3 regions of the Marinococcus sp. LNSP9103-4 genome follow, and region 1 is predicted to be linked to each of the others. Evidence: riboswitches for the same ligand, from Rfam matches in the RefSeq annotation. Region 1 holds a riboswitch; each other region holds the start of a gene.
What was found. A riboswitch is a leader RNA that binds a small molecule or an ion and turns the genes downstream of it on or off. The one in region 1 is predicted to bind thiamine pyrophosphate.
Positions count from the first base shown of each region.

Region 1 (4,277 bases):
GTGGAAAATAACACTGCTACTTCTTTATACAGTGCATTAGTGACGGCATTGCTGACGTTGACAACCATAAGTTTTTCTTCGATTATGGTCGTTCTGACCACGTATGCCACACAGTTTACCCCAAGGGCTCTGCAGGATTTCATGAAAAGCCCGACGACGCAGCATACACTTGGGGTATTTACGTTTGGGGTATTATTTACTCTGGTAAATATGCTGCTTTTTTCGAGCGAAGGCAGTAGCCAAATTTTGATGCCAATGCTGACAGTTCTTGTGGCGCTTGGCTGTCTGGCTTTTTTTATTATCTTTATTTATCACTCCACCCAGTGGCTGCAGGTGAATCATTTGATCAGCCATATAAGATCTGATGCCTCCAGGGTGATCCGGGATGCCTACACTTATTCGGGGGTGCACAGCTTCAGCGAATGGAGCGATGATTTTCGAAATGACGAAGAAGCAATCGTTTATGCCGAACGGTCGGGGTATACCAATATGGTGAAAATGCCTGAACTGATTGAATGGGCCAGGCAGCAGGGAGCCGTGGTTGAATGCCTGTTCCAGGTAGGAGACTACGTTCATCAGGGAGAGCCTTTATTTCGCTATTGGTCAAAGCATAGTTTATCCCCGAAAATATTGAGAAGTTTTTTATTAGTAGGAGAAGAGAGAAGCAATGTTCAGGACATCGAATTCTCCATGCAGAAAATTGTAGAAATAGCGCTGCGGGCCATTTCGCCTGCAATCAATGATCCACACACAGCAGCGAACTGCATCAACCGTATTGGGGCACTGCTTTCCGAACTCAGCCATGAACACAAAAATGACCAATACTTCGCTGACAATCAGAATGAGCTGCGGTTATTCATGCCTGTAAAACCCTTTAGGGAATATTTATATAAAAGCTTTTATCAGGTGAGATTGTACGGTTACGAAGATATTTCGGTAATGGGAGCCTGCATGGAAGCACTGACGATGCTCGTGAAAACAGGAGATCCGTCTGTGTTAAAGGAAGTGGATTCATTTTCCCGTTACATGGAGCAGGCGGTCGCTCCGGAACAGCTTGCGGACTGGGACAGGGAATACTGGGAGGAGCGTGTGCAGAAAAAGAACACAGCTCTGCATCAGGCACTTACAAAAAGTAAGCAGATAACTTGAAACAGCCAGTAACGTGTGTGTATGATATATAAATGAAGTTCAACACGAAAGGATGAAAGTTCAAATGAAAGTAGCAGCTATCGTAGGAAGTATTCGCCAGGAATCATTTAACGGAAAGTTAGTGGAGTACATGCAGGATCGTTACAGTGACATCATGGATATTAATATTTTAGATATCCGCGATCTTCCGCACTATGATCAGGATGAGGAAAGCAACGCTCCGGACTATGTGCAGGAATACAAGCGTTCTGTACGTGAAGCGGACGCCGTGCTTATCGCCACTCCGGAATATAACGGTTCGATTTCCGGCGTGCTTAAAAATGCTCTTGACTGGAATTCCCGGGTCGATTACGACTTTGCCGGCAAACCAACCATGCTTGTAGGAGCTTCTCTTGGAGGCCTGGGCACAGTGAAAGCGCAGATGCATCTTCGCCAGATTCTGAGCGCTCCCGGTATGAGTGCAAAAGTACTGCCTGGAAATGAAGTACTGATCGGAGCCGTCCATGAAAAAATGAATGAAAACGGAGATTTAACAGATCAGGGCACGATTGATTTTCTTGATAATGTCGTAGCCGAATTCGAACGTTTTTATCAGGAAACGCGGGCTGTGGCGAACCGCGCGTAATATGCAGAAAAACCCTGTTGGCATAGGCCTGCAGGGTTTTTGAATGCAGATTTTTGCTCAGAGGGAGAAGGCGGATTATAAAAATCACCTTTGACTTCCTGACATAATATGATAAAGTGTAGACAACTTAATAGGGAATCCACTAGGGGTGCCGAAAGCGGCTGAGATAAGGACTAACCTTAATCCCTTTGAACCTGATCTGGTTAAGGCCAGCGTAGGAAAGTGGAGACGGCAGAATACGTCTATTTCAAAAGCACAAGCTTTACCATAGAGGACGTTTATTCTAAGCCACTCCACCAATGGAGTGGCTTTTTTTGCCCCATTGGTCCTGACTGCCCGTAGTGGTTCCCTCCTAATTTAAAGGAGGAAGTTACAATGAAATTTTCAGAGCTTTTATGGCAGGACACAGAGCACATTTTTGAAGCCTGCTGGAGAAATCCGTTTGTACAGGGTATCGGGAAAGGGGAGCTCCCAAAAGCATCTCTTATCCATTACGTGAAGCAGGATTTTGAATACTTAAACGCCATGATCAAGGCAAAAGCAATTGGGGTAACAAAGTGTACGTCAAGAGAAGACATGGTTATGTTTAAAGATACCATTGATTTTGTTTTAAACAGCGAAACGCACCCGCATCATAATTTGTGTGAGCAGGCGGGCGTGGGCTATGAGGAATTGCAGGGCTATGCGCTTGCTCCGGTATCTCAGCATTACGTGCTTCACATGCTGCACCATGCCGAAAAAGGAACACTTGGTGATGTAATTGCGGTAACGCTTGCCTGCCCGTGGGTGTATTTGTATGTGGGTGAAAGGCTGATGGAGGAAGTGCAGCCGGACGAAACCCATCCGTTCAATGACTGGATTCGTTTTTACGGGGACCGTGAGGAAAGGGAAATGTATAAATATATTGACCGCCTTGATGAACTGGCAGAAACAGCCACAGAAGAAGAAAAACAGCGCTGGCGGACGTTGTTTATGGAAGGGTGCCAGCTTGAGTATATGTTTTTTGAGGACGCTTATTATGCAAAAGACTGGCCCTTTGCCAGAACGTTAACAGACGGGGAAAAAGTCTAATGATAAACAAACGCTTAAACCTCCGGGATATTGTCGTCATCTCGTTTATTTCAGCAGTTCTCGGCGTCCTTTATCTTCTTTGGGTGCTGCTGGGACAAATGGTTACCGGCATCTTCGGCCCAGTTGGAGGAGGCCTGATGGCGGGCTTCTGGATCCTTGCGCCTGTGATTTGTGCCTATATCGTTCAAAAACCGGGAGCGGCGCTGCTTGCAGAGCTTATTGCGGCTGGCACTGAAGTTATGGCGGGGTCTGTCAGTGCAGGAGCAGTGCTCGTGCTCGGCTTCACCCAGGGGCTCGCTGCAGAATTGATTTTCGCTCTGTTTTTTACCGGGTGTTCCGTCTGCCAGTATTAATGCTTGCCGGGTCGGCCGGAACGTTTGCTGCATTTTTAACCCAGTATGCCCTTTATGGATTCAGCCAGTACGCAGGTTCTGTTGTTGTATTTATGCTGGTAACAATGCTTATAAGCGGCGCTCTTTTAGCCGGATGGGCAGGGAAAAGCTTTGCGGATGCGCTGGTAAAGACTGGAGTGCTTGACCGCTTTGCCCTTGGCCGTCAATACCGTCTCGGCCAGCAGAGGGATGCTGTATGATTTACGCAGACAAATTGACCATTGCGTACCCTTTTGCTAAGCCTTCGATAGAAGGTTTTTCAGCAGAAATATGTACTGGGGAAAACGTGCTGCTGCTCGGTCCGAGCGGTTCAGGCAAAAGTACGCTTGCTCTCGCTATCCAGGGAATTCTTCCGCGTTCTGTGGAGGCGCAGGTTTCGGGCGGTCTGAGCGTGTTTGGGGAAAATCCGGCGGTGAAAAGTATTACGGAGGCCGCCAGGCAGGCGGCGCTTTTGTTCCAGGATCCGGATACCCAGTTCTGCATGCCGACCGTGCGGGAAGAGCTTGTATTCACGCTTGAAAATCTGCGGGTGCCTGCAGGTGATATCGAGGCCCGCATACACGAAGCCTTACAATTTACAGATATGCTTCACTGCATTGATGCCCGTATCGACACACTGTCCGGCGGGATGAAGCAAAAAATAGCTGTTTCCTGTTTAGCTGCTGTGAATCCGCGGATATGGATTCTGGATGAACCGCTCTCCCAGCTCGATCCGGTAAGCCGGCAAGCAGTGGCTTCGCTTCTTGGCCGCATTGCAGCAGATAGTGATAAAACACTGGTTTTGATTGAGCATCAATTAAATGAAGTAATGGAGTGGGTAGACCGGGTGATCGTATTGAACCACGATGGCCAGGTGTCTGCGGATGGAAGCCCGGCACGTATATTCAATTCTCATGCAGCTGTACTCGAAGCAGAAGGAGTATGGCTGCCGGCTCCTGCAGAAGCCGGAAAGAAATTACTGAAAAAGTCAGAGGATCCCAAATCCGCTCTTCCCATTACTTTATTGGAATGGGAGAGGTTTGCAGCGGATTATTCCGCTG
Region 1 is NZ_JBQLIA010000040.1:1,449-5,725, forward strand. Features, by position in the region: gene ACTRXG_RS16470 (DUF2254 domain-containing protein) at 1-1,149, shown strand, start outside; gene ACTRXG_RS16475 (NADPH-dependent FMN reductase) at 1,214-1,774, shown strand; TPP riboswitch at 1,909-2,012, shown strand; gene tenA (thiaminase II) at 2,150-2,845, shown strand; gene ACTRXG_RS16485 (ECF transporter S component) at 2,845-3,198, shown strand; gene ACTRXG_RS16490 (ABC transporter permease) at 3,198-3,437, shown strand; gene ACTRXG_RS16495 (ABC transporter ATP-binding protein) at 3,434-4,277, shown strand, end outside.

Region 2 (4,277 bases), on a different contig from region 1:
AGACGTCCATCTGTTCAAATGGATCAGGCTGGCTGCTGTCAAACAGGTTCATTCTGCGAACGGCAAAGGTCAGTACCTCTGTTTCCGATGCTTCTACAGCCTGCAGCTGCGTCCTGGCGTCTTTATATTTCCCGGTGCCGAGAAATAAATTCGATTCAAACGTCATATTGCCGATACTAAGCATTTGTTCATCCGCCTCCTACAAAATGAGTGATTTCGATTCTATCCCCGTCCATTAAACCTTCCTGCTGGTGAAATTCTTCAATTACAATAGTGCCGTTGCGCTCCACCACTGTTTTTTTGTGGGCGATCTGAAGCTCTTCAAGTAAATCGGCTACCGTGGTACTGTTCTCAATATTCTGTAATTGACCATTAAGCGTGATCTGCATGAATAATTCCTCCCTTTCGTATTTGAGGATCTACGGCAAACAGGTGCTTCCAGTCCTCGCGAACGCTTTTCCCCTCGATCCGGTCAGCCATCCAGCTTCCGCTCAGTGCTGAAAGCAAAATACCGTTTCTGTAATGTCCGGTCATTACCCACAAACCCCGTTCGGTCTGTCCCATATATGGCAGCCCGTCTCCTGTCTGCGGCCGGACACCGCTCCAAAGCCTTTCAACATTCGCATGCTTCAGCCCCGGCACTAAATGCACAGCTGCTTTCATCAGCTCCTGTACCGAAGCTACAGTGACCCCTGTACTCGAGTCACCGGGTTTTTCTGAAGCGCCTATAAAGATTTCCCCGTCCTTTTTCGGAACAATATACACCTGCGGAGTGTGGAGGGTGTGTCTCAAATTCTCCCGGGGCATGCGTATGGACAAACACTCCCCTTTCACCGGATAGAGGGTGAACTCCTTCTCATCCAACAGCTCCGCCCCGGCACTTCCCCCGGTAAAAACAACTTCTTCCGCTTCAACAACTCCTTCACTTGTTTTCGCACCGTAAACGCGGCCGTCAGCTTCCAAAAGACGATCCACTGAAGTATTTTCCCGTACCATTGTCCCGCGGGCCTTTGCTGCTTTGGCAAGAGCCATTGTCCATTCATAGGCACGAAGCTGGCCGTCTTTTGGAATGGACCAGGCGCCCCGGATATTTTCGGAAAGCGCCGGCTCCCTGCGCAGTGCTTCATATGGCGAAAGCCACTCCGAGCCGTAGCTGCTTCCTGCAGCGCGCTGGTATTTTTTTTCGCCCGCCTTATCCCATACAGGCTTCAGCATTCCGTTGTTCACGTAGGAAACGTCCATTCCGCTAAGCGCTTCCACTTCAGGGACCAGTTCTTTAAACAGCTCCCGGCTTTCCAGGGCGAATTCCTGAAAAAGGCCAGGCCCCTCCCATTCAGACTGGGCTCCGAGCATACCGGCAGCCGCTTTTGATGCTCCGGAAGCGATGGTTTCTTTTTCGATGACCATCACACGACGCCCCCGTTTGCTTAACTGATACGCAAGCGAGCATCCCTGTACCCCTGCGCCCACAATAAGAACTTCTGTATCAGCCTTCATTGTCATCACTCCTTAACCGGATTCTGAGCTCTTCGGCTGCTTTCCCGGGTTCTGCCGCATCATAAAAATATGCAATGGCTGCCACCCCGGACGCTCCGCAGTTTATACCTTCTGCTGCCTTGTCAGCATCAATTCCTCCGATGGCAATCACGGGGATGCGGACGCTTTCCGCCACAGCTTTCAACGCCCGGACTCCGCGCGGCGGCTTTCCAGGTTTACTGTCTGAGGCAAACACATGACCAAAATACAGCCATGATGCTCCCTCCTGTTCACTTCTTTTCGCTGCCTCTATAGAGTGTATCGACTGCCCCCAGCTTACAGATGCCGGATAGATTGCACGACGCTCCGGCAGGTGGGTACCGGCCAGCCCATATGCAGCAGCAAGCTCCGGTTCATCATTTATGATCAGCTGCGCGGGGGCGGTTCCTTCTTTTAATGCCAGCTCGACGGCCCTTTCCTTTTCACGCTTTGTCCATTCAGGCGCACGTATATGCACGTAATCGACGATTCCTGTGAGCTCCCTCGTTTTTTCGCTCCACGCCCCCACTGTTATATCCGGCGGCGATACCGCATGTATACATGGCTTCGGTTTGTAATCCATAAAAAAGCCTCCTTCCAGAAGGAAGGAGGCTGCCTGTTAAAAGGTTCAACATGGCTGCTTCCCTCCGCTGGCTCTCCAGATCAGGTTCAAAGGGTTCCGGATAGTTCTCCGGTCTCAGCCTCAGCAGGCACCCCCAGCAAATATAATATTTTCCACAAAAAACCCCGCTTTCATTTAGAAAGCGGGGGAGATAGTCGTATTGGCATCTCTTCCCCACTTCCCTCCGCTGGTATAATCCAGATCAGGTTCAAAGGGATCAGCTTTACGCTGTCTCAGCCAACAGGCACCCCTAGTGGTTAATATTATTTATATCATAACGCGGTACTCTTCTTCCGTCAATTCGATGCGGAATTTTATGCCTGGAAAATCGACAGCACCACCCACAGGGAAGGAACGCTTAAAATAGTCGTCACCAGTGTAATACTCGAAACAAGCTGGGGGTTGGAATCAAATTGTACAGAAATCATTGCCATGGTTGCTGCACTCGGCATCGCTGTTGAAACAACCAGCACGGTCGTTAACGTGTCGCTGGTCTGCAGCAGCAGGGCAATTACGTAAGCGAGAGCCGGCGCGAATACAAGCCGTAAAAACGTACCTGCACTAACAAGCTTCCAATCCATGCTTTTGACGGATATGCGTGCAAGCTGCATCCCCAGGATAATCATAACCACCGGTATTGCAGCGCTCGCGAGCATATCGAGGGCTTCATAATAGGTCGCTCCGACCGGTATCCCGGTCAGCTGGAAGACAATACCGGCGAGCAGTGCATAAAATACCGGCATCCGCAGTACCGTCCGGAACGCGTCAGCCGCATCCATATTGGCACTGTTTGCGATATAGACGCCTACAGTATTCATCAGCATCGTCTGAATGACCATAAAAACGATAGAGTAGGCAAAGGCTGTATCACCAAACGCAAAAGCAATTAACGGAGCACCGTAATTGCCCGCATTCATAAACACGGTAGAGAGCATCATGCCGGTTTCGTTAGCTTTCGGCCATTTACGCACGTAGGACACTAATTTGATCAGCCCGGTCATAACCGCTAAAAATACCAGGGAAAACAGAGCCATCGAAAGCATATCGCTGTTCAGCTCTCTTTCATAGAATGTCCGGAAAACAAGCGCAGGCGTCAATACATAAAGAGCGACAGCCGACACCGGCCGAATATCCACTGCCTGTCTTTTCTGCAGCAAATAGCCAATCGTAAATATTAAAATGATTGGGATCAATACATTGATCAGCACACCCATGCGGAGCCCTTCCTTCTTTCCTCAAATTTAATGCCTCTTAACGCTGGCCGCTTTTTCTCAGTAATCGTGCTGGAGCATCTGCTTTAAAATACGTTTTTCTTTACGTGATACAAGAATATACAAATAATCACCGGCCTGGATTATTGTCTCACCAACCGGAGTGACCAGTTCATCGTCCCGAACAATCGCGCTGATCAGCGCAGATGCGGGAAATTCAATGCTTTGGAGCGTCTGTCCGACAATCGGCGTCGCTTCATTCGTTTGAAATTCCATAATTTCTGCGTTCGCTTTTCCGAGTGACACCAGCTCCAGGGAATGAGTTGGCGCTTCGCGGAGCGGACCGGATAAGTGAAGCCATTTCGCTAATGGAGCGATGGTCGCCCCCTGGATCAGCGCAGACGTCAGCACGATAAAGAAGACGACATTAAAAATTTGGCTGCCCGACTCCACACCAGCAACAATCGGGTATGTAGCCAAAATAATCGGCACCGCCCCGCGCAGACCTGCCCAGGATAAAAATATATTCTGCTTTGGTTTATAGCCGAAAAAGGAAGTCGACAAAAATGTGGCAAGGGGCCGTGCCACAAACATTAAAACTGCCGACAAAGCGAGCCCCATGGTGATGTTTGACCAGGTCAAAATATCTCTTGGGAAAGCAAGCAATCCCAGGATGATAAACATGCTTATTTGGGACATCCACGCCATGCCCTCGTTGAACCGGTAAATCGGCTGGCGGTAAATCAAATCGGAGTTACCTATTAAAAGCGCTGCTACATATACTGCCAAAAACCCGCTTGCGCTCATGCTTGAGGTCACACTGTAGGTTAACAGCGCGAAAGCGATCGCAAACAGAGGATAGAGTCCACTAGAATCCAGGTTAATACGGTTAATGGTCCATGAGGCTGCCCATCCGAACAACCCGCCCA
Region 2 is NZ_JBQLIA010000004.1:158,909-163,185, reverse strand. Features, by position in the region: gene ACTRXG_RS04630 (thiazole synthase) at 1-184, opposite strand, end outside; gene thiS (sulfur carrier protein ThiS) at 189-389, opposite strand; gene thiO (glycine oxidase ThiO) at 373-1,497, opposite strand; gene ACTRXG_RS04615 (thiamine phosphate synthase) at 1,487-2,098, opposite strand; TPP riboswitch at 2,141-2,243, opposite strand; TPP riboswitch at 2,300-2,399, opposite strand; gene ACTRXG_RS04610 (AEC family transporter) at 2,452-3,351, opposite strand; gene ACTRXG_RS04605 (potassium/proton antiporter) at 3,409-4,277, opposite strand, start outside.
Region 2: it holds a riboswitch for thiamine pyrophosphate, as region 1 does, so the genes downstream of both, ACTRXG_RS04615 (thiamine phosphate synthase) here and tenA (thiaminase II) in region 1, are expected to answer to the same signal.

Region 3 (4,277 bases), on a different contig from region 1:
TCTCTGCTTGTAGCTGTCACGGTTGTGCCGATGATTGCAAGCCGTGTGCTGAAGCCGCTGCCGGAAGACAGGGAAGTAAAGCGTGAAAAATCCAGGCCGATGAGATTTCTGGACCGTTCGATCCGCTGGGTCCTCGGTCATCGCGCTGTCGCTCTGCTGTTAACACTGCTCCTGCTGCTTGGCGGAGCCGGCGGCATTGCCCAGACCGGGGTGAACTTTATCCCGACGACAGATCAGGGCTTTTTCACGATCAATGTTGAAAAAGAAAATGGCACAAATCTGGAAACGACCGGAGAAACGGTCGACGAAATTGAAAGCGTGCTTGAAAACCAGGATGAGATTGCAAGCTATATGGCGGTAGTCGGCTCGGGCGGCAGTGGAGTTGCAGCCGGAGGCGGTGGAAGCTCGGGATCCAATGAAGCTTCTATTACAGTTACAATGGAGGATCTCGAAGACCGGGACATATCGACCGAGGAAATGATTGAAGAAATTGAGTCCGATGTGGAAAACACGGACGAGCAGGCAGATATTTCGTTATCGTCTTCTGCAGCCATCGGCGGCGGAGAAGCAAATTCCGTGGAATTTACGCTCTCAAACGAAAATGAAGAGCGACTCGCTGAAGATGCAGACGCAGTACAGTCGGAGCTTGAAAGTGAAAACACGATTCGGAATGTAGAAACGTCAGATGAAGAGACTGCTCCGGAAATTCAGGTGCAGATTAACGAAGACGATGCGCAGGATAATGGCCTGACGCCGGCTGAAATCGCGCAGACGGTAAACAGTACTACAAGCGGGGAAGTGGCGTCGACAATCCAGACGGATAATGAAGGCCCGCTGAATGTGAACGTGCAGTATGCAGAGGATTCCCTTGAAAACCAGGAGGACCTTGAAAGTCTGCAGCTCGCTACTCCGGAAGGAGAATACGTCAGCTTAAGCGACGTGGCTGATATTGAAGAAGGAGAGGGGCCGGCGGTTATTAACCGGCTTGACCAGGAGCGGAGTACTGAGTTTACAGTCACATACGGCTCCGGAACGAGTCTGAACGAAACCTCTACGTTAATTGAGGATACGATTGACGATGTAGATACCGGAGCGGCGACTACATTGAACTTCTCCGGCGAACAGGAGCTTCTCGATGACAGCATTCAGAGTCTGGTGTTTGCCTTCCTGCTGGCGGTGGTGTTCATTTATCTCGTAATGGCTGGACAGTTTGAATCATTCAAATATCCGTTTGTGGTAATGTTCAGCGTACCGCTGGTCGTGATCGGTGTTATGCTTGCCTTGTTTGCGACCCAGACACCACTAAGTATCACAGTGTTTATCGGCTTGATTGTACTTGCGGGTATTGTTGTTAACAACGCGATTGTGCTTGTTGATTATACGAATCAGCTGGTGGAACGGGGGCTGCCGGTAAGAGAAGCCGTTATTGAATCTGTGAAAAAGCGGGCACGCCCTATCCTGATGACAGCTTCTACGACTATCCTTGGGGTGCTGCCGCTTGCCCTCGGATTTGGGGAAGGAGCAGAAATTCAGCAGCCGATGGGTATTGCAGTCATCGGCGGTCTCATCAGCAGTACGTTCCTGACGCTGTTTATTATTCCAACGCTCTATACCTTGTTTACCAAAGAAACAAGAAGCATGAATAAAAAATTCGCCATGCCGGACGGGGGCTACATGTACGGCTGGGAAGTAGAAGAACGGCGAAAGGAACGGGAAAAGAGAGAACAGGAAGAACGGAATAATAATGAAGACCAGCAGAATAATGAAGCTGCAGAACAGAGCAAGGAACCTGAGAATGTAGAAGATAAAAAACGCGAAGACTTGTCGCGGGATGAGATTCTGTACCTTCTCGAACGTATCGTCGGTAACTCACAAAATGAGGAACGGGACCGTTCCTCGAAGGATTCAGACAAAAATAAAAAATCCGGCGATGATGAAAAAAATTGACATTAGGACTGTGCGTCACGTACGATTAAGAAAAATAGTAAGGAATCCGCTAGGGGCGCCTGCGCTGAGACAAGAACCATTCTTGGTCCCTTCGAACCTGATCTGGGTAGTACCAGCGTAGGGAAGTGGAGCTTCGTTTTATACAAATACGTACGTATACGCCAAAGCTCACTCTCTACTTTCAGGGAGTGAGCTTTTTTTGAACCTAAAGCAGGATTCCTTCTAAAGGAGGATACAACGAATGCCACAAGTACCTAAAGTATTAACCATAGCCGGAACAGATCCTACCGGCGGGGCTGGGATCCAGGCTGACCTGAAAGCATTTCAGGAATGTGAAGCCTACGGGATGTCTGCTATTACGAGCGTGCTCGCACAAAATACAACCGGGGTCCAAAAGGTGGAGCATATGAGCACCAGTCTGCTTCAGGCCCAGCTGGATTCCGTCTTTGATGATATTATGCCGGATGCGGTAAAAACCGGAATGATCGCAACGCCGGATATGATCCGCACGACGGTGAACATGCTGAAAAAATACGACCTGCCGGTGGTTATTGACCCGGTGATGGTTGCCACGAGCGGCGATTCTCTGTCTGAGAAGGAGACGCTTGAAGTCATGAAAAATGAATTTCTTCCTCTGGCCGCAGTCGTCACGCCGAATATGGCTGAGGCAGCAAGCCTGACGGACTTTCAAATCCAGACCCTCGAAGAGATGGAAGCAGCTGCTAAAAAAATTGTTGATGAATTAGGGGCCCGGGCAGCGCTTGTTAAGGGCGGCCATATGAAAGAAGACGCAGTCGATATTTTGTACGTCGATGGAGAAATTCATTATTTCCGTTCGCCGCGGACGGATACAAAGCACACGCACGGGACAGGCTGTACACTATCAGCCGCGATTGCCGCAAAGCTTGCACGGGGCAAGTCCATCTATCTGGCAGTGCAGGAAAGCAAAGAATATATTACCAATGCGATTGCACACCCCCTGGAGATCGGTAAAGGCAATGGGCCTGTCAACCACTGGGGAGTGCGCGTTCCACTCGATCAACTACTAAAATAAAGAAATGAGGGATCGGCATGAAAGCAAAGGAAGTTATAGGTCTGCTGGAGGAAGTACGAAAAACACGGCCGCTGATTCATAATATTACGAACACAGTAGTAACCAATTTTACTGCAAATGGACTGCTGTCGATGGGCGCATCTCCGGTTATGGCAAACGCGCCGGAGGAAGCAGCCGAAATGGCAAAAGCAGCGAACGCACTTGTACTCAATATTGGTACGCTGAACCGCGAACAGGTGAAGGCGATGCGGATCGCCGGCAAAGCAGCCAATGAAAAAGGCATCCCCGTTGTACTGGATCCCGTAGGGGCAGGCGCGACGGCTTACCGGACCGAAACGGCGATTGCTCTTCTCGAAGAGCTGGACGTGGCGCTGATCCGGGCAAATGCAGGAGAAATGGCCGCGCTGCTCGGCGAAAGCGGGAATATACAGGGCGTAGACGCTTCGGGAGAAGCAGATAACCCGGAGCTTGCCAAAGAAGCTGCAAGAAAGTTTGAAGCAATTGCCGCGGTGACCGGAGTGGAAGACGCAGTCGCTCATCAGGGCGAAGTATTTATCGTGCAGAATGGCCATACGCTGCTGACCAAAGTAACCGGCACCGGCTGTCTTCTCAGTTCGATCGCAGCATCCTTTTTAACCGTTCAGCATTCGGCTGGAGCAGTAGCAGCCGCACTTGCTTATTACGGGGCAGCAGCAGAAATCGCAGGCAGTCTAACGACGAGGGAGGGCCCGGGCTCCTTTCAAATTGAATTATTAAACGCCCTCCACGCAACACAGGAAATGGATCTGCGCCACTATATCCGCGTCAAACAGGAATCATAGGGAGCTGAAACCATGGATAAAGAGATTTTGAAGCTGTATTTTATTATGGGAAGCAACAATACAGGTGGACGAAACCCGGAAGAGGTACTGCAGGAAGCTCTTCAGGGCGGTATTACGTGCTTCCAGTTCCGCGAAAAAGGCCAGGGGGGACTGCCTGAAGAGGAAAAATGGCAGCTCGGCCGGAAGATGAAGGCCCAGTGTGCTGCCTTTAATGTTCCGTTTATTGTTAATGACGATGTGGATATGGCGATCCGGCTCGAAGCAGACGGGATTCATATCGGACAGGAGGATGATCCGGCTTCTAAAGTTAAAGAACGCTGCCCTTCCCGCATGGTGATCGGGGTATCCGTGCGCACTATTGAAGAAGCACACCGGGCGGCTGCAGACGGGGCGGATTACCTGGGCGTAGGCCCGATGTTTGCGACTGATACTAAAGAAGATGCCAAAGCACCAGT
Region 3 is NZ_JBQLIA010000004.1:175,040-179,316, forward strand. Features, by position in the region: gene ACTRXG_RS04685 (efflux RND transporter permease subunit) at 1-1,947, shown strand, start outside; TPP riboswitch at 1,989-2,088, shown strand; gene thiD (bifunctional hydroxymethylpyrimidine kinase/phosphomethylpyrimidine kinase) at 2,189-3,001, shown strand; gene thiM (hydroxyethylthiazole kinase) at 3,019-3,822, shown strand; gene thiE (thiamine phosphate synthase) at 3,835-4,277, shown strand, end outside.
Region 3: it holds a riboswitch for thiamine pyrophosphate, as region 1 does, so the genes downstream of both, thiD (bifunctional hydroxymethylpyrimidine kinase/phosphomethylpyrimidine kinase) here and tenA (thiaminase II) in region 1, are expected to answer to the same signal.